DNA from 3 places in the Bradyrhizobium sp. 35 genome. Region 2 is predicted to be linked to each of the others. Evidence: predicted binding sites of a transcription regulator. Region 2 holds the regulator's gene; each other region holds the start of a gene.
What was found. Region 2 encodes PhoB, which activates phosphate uptake and scavenging genes when phosphate is short. Its sites were predicted from a motif close to TGTCATNNANCTGTCAT; they were not measured.
Positions count from the first base shown of each region.

Region 1: a site for PhoB is predicted at 3,696-3,712, ahead of IVB36_RS17435 (UDP-2,3-diacylglucosamine diphosphatase). Genes of this name have one in related genera too.
Region 3: a site for PhoB is predicted at 1,631-1,647, ahead of IVB36_RS17580 (YbhN family protein). Genes of this name have one in related genera too.

Region 1 covers NZ_JADPJC010000080.1:263,937-269,215, reverse strand. The annotation lists gene IVB36_RS17450 (caspase family protein) at 1-683, shown strand, start outside; gene IVB36_RS17445 (threonine/serine dehydratase) at 756-1,739, opposite strand; gene IVB36_RS17440 (glycosyltransferase family 1 protein) at 1,803-2,846, opposite strand; gene IVB36_RS17435 (UDP-2,3-diacylglucosamine diphosphatase) at 2,860-3,672, opposite strand; gene thiD (bifunctional hydroxymethylpyrimidine kinase/phosphomethylpyrimidine kinase) at 3,878-4,678, opposite strand; gene IVB36_RS17425 (Lrp/AsnC family transcriptional regulator) at 4,808-5,053, shown strand; gene IVB36_RS17420 (cytochrome c) at 5,078-5,279, opposite strand, start outside.
Region 2 covers NZ_JADPJC010000144.1:156,373-161,651, reverse strand. The annotation lists gene pstC (phosphate ABC transporter permease subunit PstC) at 1-388, shown strand, start outside; gene pstA (phosphate ABC transporter permease PstA) at 393-1,238, shown strand; gene pstB (phosphate ABC transporter ATP-binding protein PstB) at 1,235-2,056, shown strand; gene phoU (phosphate signaling complex protein PhoU) at 2,067-2,783, shown strand; gene phoB (phosphate regulon transcriptional regulator PhoB) at 2,806-3,513, shown strand; gene IVB36_RS29480 (GcrA family cell cycle regulator) at 3,752-4,264, opposite strand; gene IVB36_RS29475 (aspartate aminotransferase family protein) at 4,720-5,279, shown strand, end outside.
Region 3 covers NZ_JADPJC010000080.1:299,635-304,913, forward strand. The annotation lists gene IVB36_RS17575 (hypothetical protein) at 1-223, opposite strand, end outside; gene IVB36_RS17580 (YbhN family protein) at 378-1,460, opposite strand; gene IVB36_RS17585 (ferritin-like domain-containing protein) at 1,877-2,383, shown strand; gene IVB36_RS17590 (MFS transporter) at 2,537-3,940, shown strand; gene IVB36_RS17595 (EAL domain-containing protein) at 4,053-5,279, shown strand, end outside.

The DNA of each region.
Region 1 (5,279 bases), on a different contig from region 2:
AGCCGAAGCAGATCCCCTTGATGCAGGCGACCAAGTTCCTGGCGCCGCAGAATATCGCCCCGACCTTCAAGATCGGCAATCTCGGCCAGCCCAAATACATGCCGCTGCAGCAGGGTAATGGCGGCGCGCAAGTGAACGGCAATTTGCCGATCGTGCAGAAGTCGGGCGACAATAACGGCATCGGCAAGCTCGGCAATGGCGGCCAGATCGTCAACCTGCTCGCGGGCAACAACCAGCCCAACCAGCAGAACGGCACGCCGTCGCAGACCCCGGGCAAGATCGTGACCCTGCCTGCGCCGACCAACACCACCAACAACAATGGCGGCATCGGCAAGATCGTGACGCTGCCTGCGACCAACAAGACGCCGAATGGTACTGCCAACGGCACAACCAGTGGCAATCCTGGCAAGATCGTGAGCATGCCGGTCAATGTCGGCAAGGGCGGCACGACCATCGATACGAAGCCCGTCAACGTTCAGACGCAGAACAACCCGATCCGCATCAACAACGGGGCGAAGATCAGCAACAACCCCGTGAACAAGGTGCAGGTGCAGAACAACAACCACCCGCAGTTCAATGAGACCAACCGGATCGTCAACAACGGCAGCAACAACTTCCGGCAGTCGATGAACCAGAGCCAGGGTGGCAACGGCGGCAACAACCACCGCGGCTTCATGCACTGATCGCGGTCGGCCACACACGACAAAGGGCAGAGCGGAGACGCTCTGCCCTTCTTGATGTCAGAAGATTGATTATCAGGCCACCAGCTCGGCAAACAAATCGGCGTCGACATTGCCGCCGGAGAGCACGATGACGACGTTCTTGCCGGCAACATCAAGTCGTCCCGCAAGCAGCGCGGCCAGGCCGACCGCTCCGCCCGGTTCGACCACAAGCTTCAGCTCGCGATAGGCAAACGCGACGGCCGCGCCGACTTCCTTGTCCGAGGCGGTGACGCCGCGCGCGAGCAGCTTGCTGTTGATCGCAAAGGTCATCTCGCCGGGGATCAGGGCCATCAGCGCATCGCAGATGGTGCGGCCGGCGGGTGCGTGCGGCTCGCGGTGGCCCGCGGTCAGCGACAGGCCGTGATCGTCGAACGCGTCGGGCTCGGCCACCACGATCTCGGCCAGCGGAAAACGCGCCTTCACAGCCGTTGCAACGCCGGCGATCAGGCCGCCGCCGGAGGCTGGGGCGACCACGATGTCGGGGCTGAGACCGAGCGCCGCCATGTCCTCGGCGATCTCGCGGCCGGCGGTGCCTTGACCGGCGATCACGAAGGGATCGTCATAGGGCCTGACCAGCGTCGCGCCGCGCTTCTCGGCGATGCCGCGCGAGATCGCCTCGCGGTCGTCGCGGTCGCGGTCGTACAGCACGACCTCGGCACCGTAGGATTTGGTACGCTCGCGCTTTGACAACGGCGCATCCGCGGGCATCACGATGGTCGCCTGCATGTCGAGGATCTTTGCCGCCGCCGCCACGCCCTGGGCGTGGTTGCCGGAGGAGAACGCGACCACGCCGCCGGCGCGCTTGTCCTGCGGGATCGAGGCGACCTTGTTGAAGGCACCGCGAAACTTGAACGAGCCGGTGCGCTGGAGCATCTCCGGCTTGAGATAGACCTTTGCACCGACACGCTCGTTGAGCACGGGAAAGGACAACAGCGGGGTGCGGACGGCGAAGGGTGCGATTACGCGTGCTGCGGCGTCGATATCGGCAGGGCCGATCGGGAGAAGCTGTTCTGTCATGCCTGAATGTTATCGCGCCGGATGAGGCGCGGGCAAGGCATCTCCGCGCGAGGCTTTGGGCTCTCAGGCGACGAATCGCGCCGGCTCTGCCCCGTTTCGGCCGGGCAGCACCGCGCCGACGGCCAAAATGCTGTCGATAAAAGCCCGGGCCGAGGCCTCCCAGGTGTAGTTGGCGGCGAATTCCACGCAGTCCTGCCGGGAGATGTCGAGCGCGGCAAAGCAGGCGCTGCGCAGATCGTGATCGAGCGCGCCAACCGGCGCATCGCCGATCACGTCGCGGGGGCCCTTCACCGGGAAGGCCGCGACCGGCAGGCCGCTCGCCAGCGCTTCGAGCAGGACCAGGCCGAACGTGTCGGTCTTGCTCGGAAATACGAAGACGTCGGCCGCAGCATAGATGTCCGCCAGCTCCTCGCCGTGCTTTTCGCCGAGGAAGATCGCGTCCGGATAGGCCTCCTCCAGCGCGACACGCGCCGGGCCGTCACCTACGATCACCTTGGTGCCGGGCAGCTCGAGGTCGAGGAATGCCTCGAGATTCTTCTCCACCGCGACGCGGCCGACCGAGAGGAACACCGGCGCCGGCAGGCAGAGATCGATCGCTCGGGGATGGAACAAATGGGTGTCGACGCCGCGAGGCCACAGCACGACATTGTGGAAGCCGCGCTCGGTCAGCTCGCTGGCGAGCGCCGGCGTTGCCGCCATCACGGCGCGGCTGGGGCTGTGAAATCGGCGCAGCGCCCGCCAGATCAGCGAGCCCGGCACCGGCACGCGGGCGCGGACATATTCGGGAAAGCGGGTGTGGAAGCTGGTCGTGAAGGGCAGCTTGCGCTGCCGGCAATAGCGGCGGACCATCAGGCCGATCGGCCCCTCCGTCGCGATGTGGATGCTGTCCGGGCGCGCCTCTTCGATCAGCTTCGCGATTCTGCCCGGGCGCGGCATGGCCACCCGCACGTCCCGATAGCTCGGCATCGCAAAGGTGCGGAACCATTGCGGCGTCAGGAACGAGAATTCGACGTCGAGACTTTTGGCGGCGTCGGCAAGCTTGGTCAGCGTCCGAACCACACCGTTGACTTGCGGGTGCCAGGCGTCGGTCGCGACCAGGATGCGCATCAGGCTGCCCTTGTCATGCGGCTTTGGCTGCGATCTGCGGGACCTGTGCCGGCTTCTCGGCCTGGTTCGCCCAGGTGATGATCTCGAAATGGCCCTCGTCGTGCTCGACCAGTGCCGTGCAGCTCTCGACCCAGTCGCCGCAATTCATGTAGCGGATGCCGCCCTCGTCGCGGATCACCGCGTAGTGGATGTGGCCGCAGATCACGCCGTCGGCGTCGTGGCGCCGCGCTTCGGCGGCGAGCGCCTGCTCGAACGCGCCGATATAGTTGACCGCGTTCTTGACCTTCTGCTTGGCCCATTGCGACAGCGACCAATAGGGCACCTTGAACATGCGCCTAAAGAAGTTGACGAAGCGATTGAGCTGGATCGCGAAGTCGTAGGCCTTGTCGCCGAGATGGGCGAGCCAGCGTGCGTTCTGCACCACGAGGTCGAAGATGTCGCCGTGGATGACGAGATAGCGCTTGCCGTCCGCGCCGGTGTGGACGGTGTTCTCGACCACGTCGATGCCGCCGAAATGCGTGCCGTAATAGTTGCGCAGGAACTCGTCGTGATTGCCGGGGATGTAGATGACCTTGGCGCCCTTGCGCGCCTTGCGCAAAAGCTTCTGGACGAGGTCGTTATGCGATTGCGGCCAATGCCAGCTCGATTTCAGCGCCCAGCCGTCGACGATATCGCCGACGAGATAGATCGTGTCGGCATCATGGAAACGCAGGAAATCGAGCAGAAGATCGGCTTGAGAACCGCGGGCTCCGAGATGAACGTCGGAGATGAACAACGTGCGAAAGCGCCGCTCCGGGCTCTCGTCACTCACATCGTAACTTCCCATGCGCCAGCCTGTAACAATGTCCCGTGACAGGGGGATGACCAATTGAACCTTTGAGGCACCTTAGGATACGAATCGCGCTTGCCTCGCCCACCCGCGAATATCAGTCGCATGCGACAATCAGGCGACATGGCGTCGCAGCGCCCTCCGCAAGAACCCGGAGCTGCATGGCGGGAGGGACTAGCGGTGGCGCGCTCGCGACCGGCGGTCAGTAAAATTTATGGAAATGATGGATCGGGCCGTGTCCGTGGCCGACGCTGAAGCGGTCGGCGGCGGCGATCGCCGCGCTGATCCAGGTCTTGGCGTTGCGCACGGCGCGCTCGAGATCCTCGCCTCTGGCGAGCCCTGCGGCGACCGCCGAGGACAGCGAGCAGCCGGTGCCATGGGTGTTGCTTGTGGCAACGCGCGGCGCGGCGAGCGCGATCGTGGTGCTGGCATCGACGAGATAATCGATACTCTCGGCGCCCTCGCCGTGGCCGCCCTTGATCAGGACCGCACGACAGCCGAGCGCCAGCAGCCGGCGCCCCTGGCTTTCGATCTCGGCCTCGCTGGCCGCGACCGGCTCGTCGAGCAGAGCCGCGGCCTCGGGCAGATTGGGTGTGATCACCGAGGCCAGCGGCATCAGCTTGCTGCGCAGAGCATCGACGGCATCGGACGCGAGCAGGCGATCGCCCGACGTCGCCACCATCACGGGATCGAGCACGATACGCTCGGGCGCCCAGCGCGACAGCGCGGCCGCGATCGCATCGATGCTGGCGGCTTGCGCCACCATGCCGATCTTGACCGCGCCGACCTCGAGATCGGAAAACACCGCGTCGATCTGCGCGGTGACGAATTCGGCGGGCACGGCGTGAATGCCGGTGACGCCGCGGGTGTTCTGCGCCGTCAGCGCCGTGATGGCAGAAGCGCCAAAAACGCCGAGCGCGGCAAAGGTCTTCAGGTCGGCCTGGATGCCGGCGCCGCCGCTCGAATCGGAGCCGGCAATGGTCAGCGCTACGGGTGTCGTCATGGGGCGCTCTTCAGCGTTTTCGAAGCCATGGCCCGTCCTAGCGCGCCTCTCCCAGCCCAGCAAGTTCGCTTGCTAAATCCGGCCGGGTTTGGCCTATTAGCCGTCAGATATGCTTTCGGAGTGACCGCGATGGTTCCCTTTTTCGTCCAGATCAAATGCAAGCTCGGCCAATCCTATGTGGTCGCCAATGCGCTTGCCGAAGCCGAGATCGCCTCCGAGATCTATTCCACGGCCGGGCAATACGACCTGCTGGTGAAGTTTTACGTCGACAACGACACCGATATCGGCCACTTCGTCAACGAGAAGGTGCAGGTGCTGCCCGGCATCCAGGACACCCTCACCATCATCACCTTCAAGGCGTTTGGCGCGAGTTGACCGTCCGAAAAAGGGCAGGCCCGATCAGGTGCCGCCCTCCTTGCGCTTGGGACGCGGCGGACCGTCCACCGGCGGCAGCGATTTGAGATAGTCCGCCATCGCCGCGAGATCGTCGTCCGGCAGTTGCGAGGTGTTCTTGATCACCCGCGTCATCGCGCCGCCGACGCTGTCGCCGTCGGGCAATTCGCCGGTCTTCAGGAAATAGGCAATATCCTTCGCGCTCCAC
Region 2 (5,279 bases):
CTCGGTCGACGTGTTCAAGACGGTGCCTCCGGTCCTGAAGGAAGCCGCCTACGGCGTCGGCTGCACCACATGGGAAGTCGTCCGCAGCGTGGTGATCCCCTACACCCGGGTCGGCGTCATCGGCGGCATCATGCTGGCGCTGGGCCGCGCGCTCGGCGAGACCATGGCGGTGACCTTCATCATCGGCAACTCGTTCCGGATCTCGTCATCGATCTTTGCGCCGGGCACCACGATCTCGGCGGCGATCGCATCCGAGTTCGCCGAGAGCGACGGCCTGCACCAATCCGGCCTGATCCTGCTCGGCCTCCTGCTGTTCGTTCTGACCTTCTTCGTGCTCGCAGCGGCGCGGCTGATGCTGATGCGGCTGGAAAAGAAGGCGGGGAATTAGCGCCATGAATCCGATCTATTCACGCCGACGCCGCAAGGACATCGTCGTCCGCGGGCTCTGCATCGCCGCAACCGCCTTCGGCGTCACCTGGCTCGCGCTGATCCTGATCACGCTGCTCTACAACGGGCTGGCGGGACTCAATGTCCAGCTGTTCACCGAGAACACGCCGCCACCGGGATCGAACGAGGGCGGTCTGCTCAACGCCATCGTCGGCTCGCTGATCATGACCGTGATCGGCGTCGGCATCGGCGCGCCGCTCGGTATGTTCGCCGGCACCTATCTCGCCGAATACGGCCGCAATGACCGGCTGACCTCGGTGATCCGCTTCATCAACGACATCCTGCTCTCGGCGCCCTCGATCATCATCGGCCTGTTCATCTACGGCGCCGTGGTGGTGCCGATGCGCGGCTTCTCGGCGATCGCAGGCTCGCTCGCCCTCGCGGTCATCGTGATCCCGGTGGTGCTGCGCACGACCGAGGACATGCTGCTGCTGGTGCCGAACGCGTTGCGCGAGGCGGCCTCGGCGCTCGGCCTGCCGCGTTCGCTGGTGATCCAGCGGATCGCTTATCGTGCTGCCCGATCGGGTCTCATCACCGGCGTGCTGCTCGCGACCGCTCGCGTCGCCGGTGAAACCGCGCCGCTGCTGTTCACCGCGCTATCGAACCAGTTCTTCAGCCTCGGCCTGAACAAGACGATGGCGAACCTGCCTGTGACCATCAACAACTTCGTGCAGAGCCCCTATGCCTATTGGAAGCAGTTGGCCTGGAGCGGGGCGCTGCTCATCACCCTGACCGTTCTTGCCCTTAATATTTTCGCGCGCATCCTTGGCGCCGAGAGGACCGCAAAATGAGTGATCTTTCCGTGTCGATGAGCGCGTCCGGTGGACTGCCGCACGCGGCGGTGCTGCCCGAGGCGCCCCCCAAGGTGACCGTGCGTAACCTGGACTTCTATTACGGCGAGCACCATGCGCTGAAGAACATCAACCTGACGCTCGGCGCCAACCGCGTTACGGCGTTCATCGGTCCGTCGGGCTGCGGCAAGTCGACCCTGCTGCGCATCTTCAACCGGATGTACGACCTCTATCCCGGCCAGCGCGCCACCGGTCAGCTCATGCTCGATCAGACCAACATTCTCGACCCCAGGCTGGACCTCAATTTGCTGCGCGCCCGCGTCGGCATGGTGTTCCAGAAGCCGACGCCGTTCCCGATGACGATCTACGAGAACATCGCGTTCGGCATCCGTCTCTATGAGAAGATCTCGAAGTCCGAGATGGACGGCCGCGTCGAGAAGGCGCTGCGCGGCGGCGCGCTGTGGAACGAGGTCAAGGACAAGCTCAACGCCTCCGGCCTGTCGCTCTCCGGCGGCCAGCAGCAGCGCCTCTGCATCGCCCGCACCGTCGCGGTGCGGCCCGAGGTGATCCTGTTCGACGAACCCTGTTCGGCGCTCGACCCGATCTCGACCGCCAAGGTCGAGGAGCTGATCCAGGAGCTGTCCGAGGATTACACGATCGCTATCGTCACCCACAACATGCAACAGGCGGCGCGCGTCTCCGACAAGACCGCCTTCATGTATCTCGGCGAGCTGATAGAGTTCGACGACACCAGCAAGATCTTCACGTCGCCGTCAGATCGGCGCACGCAGGATTACATCACCGGCCGGTTCGGCTAGGAGACGCGACATGGGTTCTGAACATACCGCAAAGGCTTTCGACACCGACCTCCAGGAACTCACTCGCCTGGTCGCCGAGATGGGCGGCATCGCCGAGCGCATGATCGTCGAGTCCGTCGACGCGCTGATCCGCCGCGACGTCCCGCTCGGCCAGCGCGTCGTCGCCATCGACACCGAGCTCGACGCGCTGCAGAAGCGCATCGAGGAGCGTGCGGTGCTCACCATCGCCCGCCGCCAGCCGATGGCGGTCGATCTGCGCGAGATCGTCGGCGCCATGCGCGTCGCGACCGATCTCGAGCGCATCGGCGACCTCGCCAAGAACATGGGCAAGCGCGTCGCGGCGCTGGAGACGGACTTCCATCCGCTCAAGCTGTTCCGCGGCCTCGAGCACATGACCGACCTCGTGCAGCAGCAGGTCAAGTCGGTGCTGGACGCCTATGCCGCGCATGATTTGCCGGCGGCGATGGCGGTGTGGAAGGGCGACGAGGAAGTCGACGCCATCTGCACCTCGCTGTTCCGCGAACTCCTCACCTACATGATGGAGGATCCGCGCAATATCTCGTTCTGCATCCATCTGATGTTCTGCGCCAAGAACATCGAGCGGATCGGCGACCACGCCACCAATATCGCCGAGACCGTGTTCTACATGATCGAGGGCCAGGCGATCACCGACAAGCGGCCGAAGGGCGACATGACGACCTTTGCCAACACGGTACCGAACACCTGAAGACTTAAGGAGCGACGACCCGATGGGCGCACGCATTATGGTGGTTGAGGACGAGGAAGCCCTGACCGAGCTTCTCCGCTACAACCTCGAAGGCGACGGCTATGACGTCGAGACGGTGATGCGCGGCGACGACGCCGACACCCGCCTCAAGGAGCACATCCCCGATCTGATCGTGCTCGACTGGATGCTGCCGGGCCTGTCAGGCATCGAATTGTGCCGGCGGCTTCGCACCCGTCCCGAGACCAAGCAGCTCCCGATCATCATGCTCACCGCGCGCGGCGAGGAGAGCGAGCGGGTGCGGGGTCTTGCGACCGGCGCCGACGATTACATCGTCAAGCCGTTCTCGGTGCCGGAGCTGCTGGCGCGCGTGAAAGGCCTGCTGCGGCGCGCGAGCCCGGAGCGCCTCGCCACCGTCCTTGCTTTTGGCGACATCGAGCTCGACCGTGACAAGCGCCGCGTGGCGCGCTCGGGCCGGCCGATCGATCTCGGTCCGACCGAATATCGCCTGCTGGAGTTCTTCCTGGAGCATCCGGGACGGGTGTTCTCGCGCGAGCAGCTGCTCGACAGCGTCTGGGGCCGCGACATCTATATCGACGAGCGCACCGTCGACGTGCATATCGGCCGCCTGCGCAAGCTGCTCAATCTCGGCCGCGAGCAGGACCCGATCCGCACCGTCCGCGGCGCCGGCTACGCGCTGGATGATCGCTTCGCGAAGGCGGAGCAGGTGTAGGGTTGCAGGCTTGTTTGTTGGCGAGCTGTCCCTGCATTCTCAGCCGTCGTCCCGGACAAGCGAGCGAAGCGAGCGCTGATCCGGGACCCATAACCACCGAACGTGGTTTGGCGAAGACTCGGAGTGACCCCTTCCGCACGATTATTGCGTGCTCGGAGTATGGGTCCCGGCCCCCCGTGCGCAATTGCGCACTAGGCCGGGACGACACTGAAATTGTTGAACTGTCTTCGCGTGACGACTAACGGGGACCCGGCTTTACCGGTGCGCGGCGCCGATCCGACGCGGGCTGGTACGCAACGCGCGAGTGCTGGGCGCAATAGGGCAGTCCGGACAGCGCCCTTCCACCGCAGAAGAAGAAGTCCGGGGTCGAGGGATCGCCGACCGGCCAGTGGCAGGTCGCCTCGTTCAATTCCAGCAGCGACAGCCGCTGGCTCATCGGCACCACGTTGTCGTAGGTGACCGGATCCGGCTCAGCCTCGACCTCGAAGGCCTGCGCCAGCGCGGTGTTGCCGCGCGAGATCGGGCGGCTCACCCGCATCATGTGCTGCGCGGGGCGCGCCTTGCGCGGCCGCGGCGCTGCCGATGATGGGCTCTTGGCGCGGCCCGAAAGGCCGAGCCTGTGCACTTTGCCGATCACGGCATTGCGGGTCACATTGCCGAGCTCCGCCGCGATCTGGCTGGCCGAAAGTCCGGCCTCCCAGAGCTTTTTCAGCTGCTCGACGCGATCATCGGACCAGGTCAAAACCGTCATTGCACCCTTTCCCTCGCTGCGCGCCAGCCATCCTGGGGCCTCGCAGCGAATGCCTAAGCCTTCAAAAACCCGTGCCGCCAGAATCCCTTAAGGCTCGCCGGGCGCGTCTTGAACGCCCGAACGTTTACGCCGGTACATAAGGACTTAAAGATCAGAACCACTGCACGAGATGTCGTATCTGACAATCCAAACGCTACAATATGGCGTGACTCCCGCGCAAGAGTCCGCCGACTCGCTTCCACATGTTCCGTGGCCAAATCCCGCAAAATCGGCACCGCAAGACTACGGATTCAGCGTTTCGCGAGGCTTTCCGGGCGGCATTGACACCCGTTTCACCAGGCCTAAGATAGTCGCACGTGCCGCCCTCAAGAGGCGGCACGTTTCGTTTTCCGGGCCGGTCGATGGTGCGTTGCGCAATGCACGCTCACTCCGTCCGCAACATTCAAGTGACCATCATGACTAACAGCGCAGCGCCGCATTTGCTCCCCGTTTTCGCCAGGTCCGACCTTGGTTTCGAGCGTGGCGAAGGCTGCTGGCTGATCGCGACCAATGGCGAGCGCTATCTCGATTTCACCTCCGGGGTGGCGGTGAATGCGCTCGGCCATGCCCATCCGGCGCTGGTCGCGGCGTTGCAGGAGCAGGCCACCAAGCTCTGGCACATGTCGAATCTGTTCCAGAGCCCGGACGGCGAAAAGCTCGCCGCGCGCCTGTGCAATGAAAGTTTCGCGGATTTCGTGTTCTTCTGCAATTCCGGCGCCGAAGCGCTGGAATGCGTGATCAAGGTCGTGCGCCGTTATCACGCCGCAAAGGGTCATCCCGACCGCTATCGCATGATCACCTTCGAAGGCGCCTTCCATGGCCGCACGCTGGCGACGCTGGCCGCAACGGGATCGGCAAAATATCTCGAAGGTTTCGGCCCTCCGATGGAGGGCTTCGACCAGGTTGCGCATGGCGATCTCGATGCCGTGAAAAAGGCAATCGGTCCGCAGACCGCCGGCATCCTGATCGAGCCGAT
Region 3 (5,279 bases), on a different contig from region 2:
CCAGCGATTGCTCGGCGGCGAGGATGCTGCGGTTACGCGCGTTCTCGACATGGAGCAGGAAGTCGCGCTCCTCGCGGAACAGCCGGAATCGGTTGCGCACCTCCCAGCTGATCTGCATGGCGCCCGCGTCCTGCGCGGCCGCCCGCTCCGGTGGGAAGGCGGTGAGGAGCCCGGCGAGCAGCAGGGCACCGGCGAGGAAACGGCGATGGAAGAAAGGGATCATGGCCCGCGTCTTCAACGGCAAAGTTGAGGCGGAAATAAGAGAGCTGCTCTCCGCCTGCAACATTGGTCTGACGGTTTTGCGGGCCGGCGTCTAGCGGACTATCGTGGGAGCATGATCTTTTCGGAAAACCACTTCGCACTTTTCCGGATCACGCTCAGCGTTTGCTGGCCTGCCGCAGCGAACGCTCGCGCTCCATCGCTGCCACCTGCTTGGGCAGGTTGGCCTGCGCACAGGCCTCCGCCAGCCGTCGGCGCTCCTGCCAGGGCTCCACCACATTCATCCAGAGCTCGCGTGCGCCCATGATGGAGATGGCAAGACCGAACGGGATCACGAAATAGAGGATGCGGAAGACGAGGAGCGTGGCGAGAAGCTGCTCGCGGCCGAATTCGGGCAGCGCCACCAGCATGGCGGCGTCGAACACGCCGAGCGAGCCGGGGGCGTGGCTGGCGAAGCCGAGCAAAGTCGCCAAAATGAACACCACGGAGAGCGACAGGAAGTCGATCTGCGGAGTGGCCGGCACCAGAAGGTACATCGCCAGCGCGCAGAATCCGAGATCGACGACGCCAATCAGGATCTGCACCAGCGTCAGCGGCGCTGACGGCAGCACCACCTTCCAGCCCTTCTGGCCGAGTTCGCGGCGCTTCTCGCCCATGCACAGCCAGACCAGATAGGCGCCGATCGAGGCGAGGCCGCCGATCGCAATCAGCCGGTTGATCGACGACGGCAGCTGATCCATGTAGGAAGCGGCATCCGGATGGATGGCCATGCCGATCGAGAGCACGAAGATGTTACCGAGCCAGAAGGTCAGGCCCGACAGGAAGCAGATTTTTGCGACGTCGATCGCATTCAGCCCGTAATCCGAATAGATCCGGAAGCGGATCGCGCCGCCGGTGAAGACGGTGGCGCCGATATTGTGGCCGATCGAATAGGACGTGAAGCTGGAGAGCGCTGCGATGCGATAAGGCACGTGCTTCTTGCCGATCGTTCGCAGTGCAAAAAAGTCGTAGAAGGTCAGCGTACAGAACGCGAAGCATACGCAGATCGCCGCCAGCCCGATATTGCCGCGGGGGATCTCGGTCAACGCGGTCAGGATGACCCCGGTGTCGATGCCCTTCAGCGTCCGTACCAGTGTGGTGATCGCGAACGCGATGATGAAGACGCTCGCCGCAACGCCGAGTCGCCGCCAGCCGATCCATCTCTTGAAGCCGCGCTTCAGCGCGGTCAGCAGTCCGTGCATTCATCCTCCCGGCGGGGGGCAAGACCGACCAGGCCAGACATTGGCCGGTCGGATGCGATCAGTGCCCGATGTGGGCTTGGATCGCTAGGCATGATGTAGCTCATTTAAGGCAAAAACAGTGACTTGTGCAGCCCTTGACAAGGATAGGTTCTGCCTTGGACCAGCCACTTTGTCATACGCGGTTCACATCGGACGCGCGTTAAGCATATGAGTCGGGGGATCGGTCGCGTCCGTCCGTGACATAGTCTCAGATCCTGCATGGCCGGTATTGTTCCAGCGCAAGAGATGAGGGCTTTTTTGGAACGACGATGCCGTGCGCTGGTTAGTGCCGCATCAGCAATCGAACATGGCGGAATAACCGGCTTCTCCTGCAAGCCGGTGCCTCCGTGTTCCCACAACCCGAGAGGATCGGACCGATGGGATTGTTCACAAAAGACATCAAAACCATGAACGACCTGTTCGTGCATCAGCTCCAGGACATCTATTACGCCGAGCAGCAGCTCACCAAGGCTCTGCCGAAAATGGCGGATAAGGCGACCGATCCGCAGCTGAAGCAGGGCTTTTTGACGCACCTCGAAGAAACCAGGGAGCACGTCAAGCGCCTCGAGGAAGTGTTCAAGATGCACGGTGCGCAGGTGAAGGCGGTTGATTGCCCCGCGATCGACGGCATCATCGAGGAAGCCGACGAGACCGCCGGCGAAGTCGCCGACAAGGCGGTGCTCGACGCCGCGCTGATCAACGCGGCACAGGCGGCGGAGCATTACGAGATCGTCCGCTACGGCAGCCTGATCGCCTGGGCCAAGCAACTCGGCCGCAACGACTGCGCCAGCGTGCTCGCCAAGACGCTCGAGGAGGAGAAGGCCACCGACAAGAAGCTGACCACGATCGCCGAGAGCAAGGTGAATCTGCGCGCTGCGAGCTGAGGCCAGGCGTCGCCAGAATAGAGCGTCGCGCGGCCATCCGCGCGACGCTCGAACATGACGCATCCGTCACGCATCCATCATTCGATCCTTGTCGTAACAGGACGAGGGGCTGGAAGCGTATCGTTCGCATGGGGCTGCAACCGAGATGGCAGCATGCGAGTAAGCACCGCAAGATACGAAGCCTTCGAAGCCGGCGTGCCGCATTCCGGCTCCCGGCTTGCAACGTCCCTCACCCTTGCCGCGATGAGCCTTGGTTATGGCGTGGTGCAACTTGACGTCACCATTGTCAACACCGCGCTCGACGCGATGGGCAAGACGCTCGGCGGCGGCGTCGCTGAGCTGCAATGGGTTGTCAGCGCCTACACCATTGCGTTTGCCGCCTTCATCCTGACGGCCGGCGCGCTCGGCGACCGCATCGGCGCCAAGCGCGTCTTCATGGCGGGCTTCGCAATCTTCACCGCGGCCTCGCTCGCCTGTGCGCTGTCGCCCAATGCGACCGTGCTGATTGGGGCGCGGCTGGTCCAGGGCCTGGCGGCGGCGATCCTGGTGCCGAATTCTCTTGCCCTGCTCAATCATGCCTATCCGGACGACCGCGAGCGCGGCCGCGCCGTCGCGATCTGGGCGGCCGGTGCGAGCCTCGCGCTCACCGCGGGCCCCTTCGTCGGCGGCGCGCTGATCACGCTGGTCGGCTGGCGCGCGATCTTTCTCGTCAACCTTCCGATCGGCCTCATCGGCCTTTGGCTGAGTTGGCGCTATGCGACCGAGACCACGCGCGCGCCCTCACGCGAGATCGATCTGCCCGGCCAGCTCGCGGCAATTGGTGCGCTGGGGGCGCTCGCCGGCGCGATCATCGAGGGGGGCGCGCTTGGCTGGCAGCATCCGGCTGTGCTCGCGGCGTTCGCTTCAGCCGCTCTCCTGGCGGTGCTGTTCGTCTGGCGCGAGAGCCGCGCGACGCAGCCGATGCTGCCCCTGTCCCTGTTCGATCACCGGCTGTTCAGCCTGACCGCGCTCGTCGGCCTGCTCGTGAACGTCGCGATTTACGGGTTGATCTTCGTGCTCAGCCTTTACTTCCAGAGGATCAACGGCCTGTCGGCGTGGTGGACCGGTCTCGCCTTCGTGCCGATGATGGCGGTGGTGCTGCCGGTCAATCTGCTGGCCCCGCGCCTCGCCGAGCGTATCGGCCCGTGCCCGACCATCGTCGTCGGAGCCTGCGTCTCGGCGCTCGGCTGTCTCGGCCTGCTGTGGATCGAGGCCGGCACAAGCTATTGGGCGATCTTTGCGCAGATGATCGCGATCAGCAGCGGACTTGGGCTGCTGGTGCCGCCGCTGACCTCGACCTTGCTGGGCAGCGTCGAGAAGGCACGCTCCGGCATCGCGGCGGGCGTCCTGAACGCCACGCGGCAGACAGGCAGCGTGCTCGGCGTTGCGCTGTTCGGTTCGCTGGTGGCCTCGGAAGGCGCGTTTGTGACCGGCCTGCACCTGTCGCTGGTCGTGTCGGCGGCCGTGCTGCTGCTCGCCGCCGCCGTGATCGGCCTCGGCGCGCCTTCGCGCGGATGAACAATCCGAGCGATTGAACACAGCTTCCGTTCACCATCCCCGAAACAGGCACGTAGCCGGTTACCGACTGTCCATCTCTGTCGGTTCAAGTGTGGGTCGATAGGGGCCCGCAATGCATCAAGTTCTCTACTGTCTCACCGAGGAGCACGACTGGCGGCTCGTCGCGCTTGGCGGCGCGGTGTGCCTGCTCGCAAGCGCGGCGGCGATCAGCCTGTTTCACCGGGCGCGCGCGACGCACGGCTCCGGGCGTCTGGTCTGGATCGCCCTGGATGCCGCCGTCAGCGGATGCGGCATCTGGGCGACGCATTTCATTGCGATGCTCGCCTACGGGCCGGGCGGTGCCGGCGCCTACAACATCCCGGTGACGATCCTTTCCCTGATCTTCGCGATCTCCTTAACCTTCGTGGGGCTGAGTCTTGCGGCATCTTCCGTGCGCGCGCCGTGGATCGTGCTCGGCGGCGCCATCGTCGGCGCCGCGGTCGCGACGATGCATTATACCGGAATGGCGGCGCTGGAGATGCCGGCACGGGTCGACTGGATCGGGAGCACGGTTGCCGCCTCGGTACTGTTCGGAATTGTTTTCGCGGCGCTCGCGCTGTTCGTCGCTGCGCGGCGCGACGACCTCTTCCACGCGCTGACCGCAAGCACACTGCTGACGGTCGCCATCGTCGCACATCATTTCACCGCAATGGGCGCTGTCGTTCTGACGCCGGATCCGACGCTCGCGATCAGCGGGTTATCGATCCCGCCGGCCTCGTTGTCCTTTCTTACCGCGGGTGCCGCAGTTGCGATCATCGCGATTGCGCTGGTGGCCGCGCTGCTCGATCGCCGCGCCAAGGGCGAACTGGGCCGCCAGCAGGTCGTGCTGGATACCGCGCTCGAGAACATGTCGCAGGGACTGTGCATGTTCGATGCGGACGGCAAGATCATCCTGTTCAACGAGCGTTATGCTGCGATGCTTGGCCGCACCGATATCCTGCTCACCGGCCGACTGCTGGTCGACGTGCTGCGGGAGGAGCAGGCGAAGGGTCAGTGGCAGGGCGATGCCGGCGAATTCTTCGCGCGCCTCGTCGCCGACGCCCGCGAGAGCCGCACCACGACCGACATCGTGACCAGGTTCGGCCGCTCCATCCGGGTCGTCAACCAGCCGATGCAGGGTGGCGGCTGGGTCGCCACCTTCGAGGATATCACCGAATGGCTGGAGGCCCAGGCCAAGATCTCGCACATGGCCCGCCATGACGCGCTGACCAGTTTGCCGAACCGCGTGCTGTTCCACGAGCAGCTCGTGCAGGGACTGCGCCGGACCGGATCGGGCGACCAGCTCGCCGTGCTTTGTCTC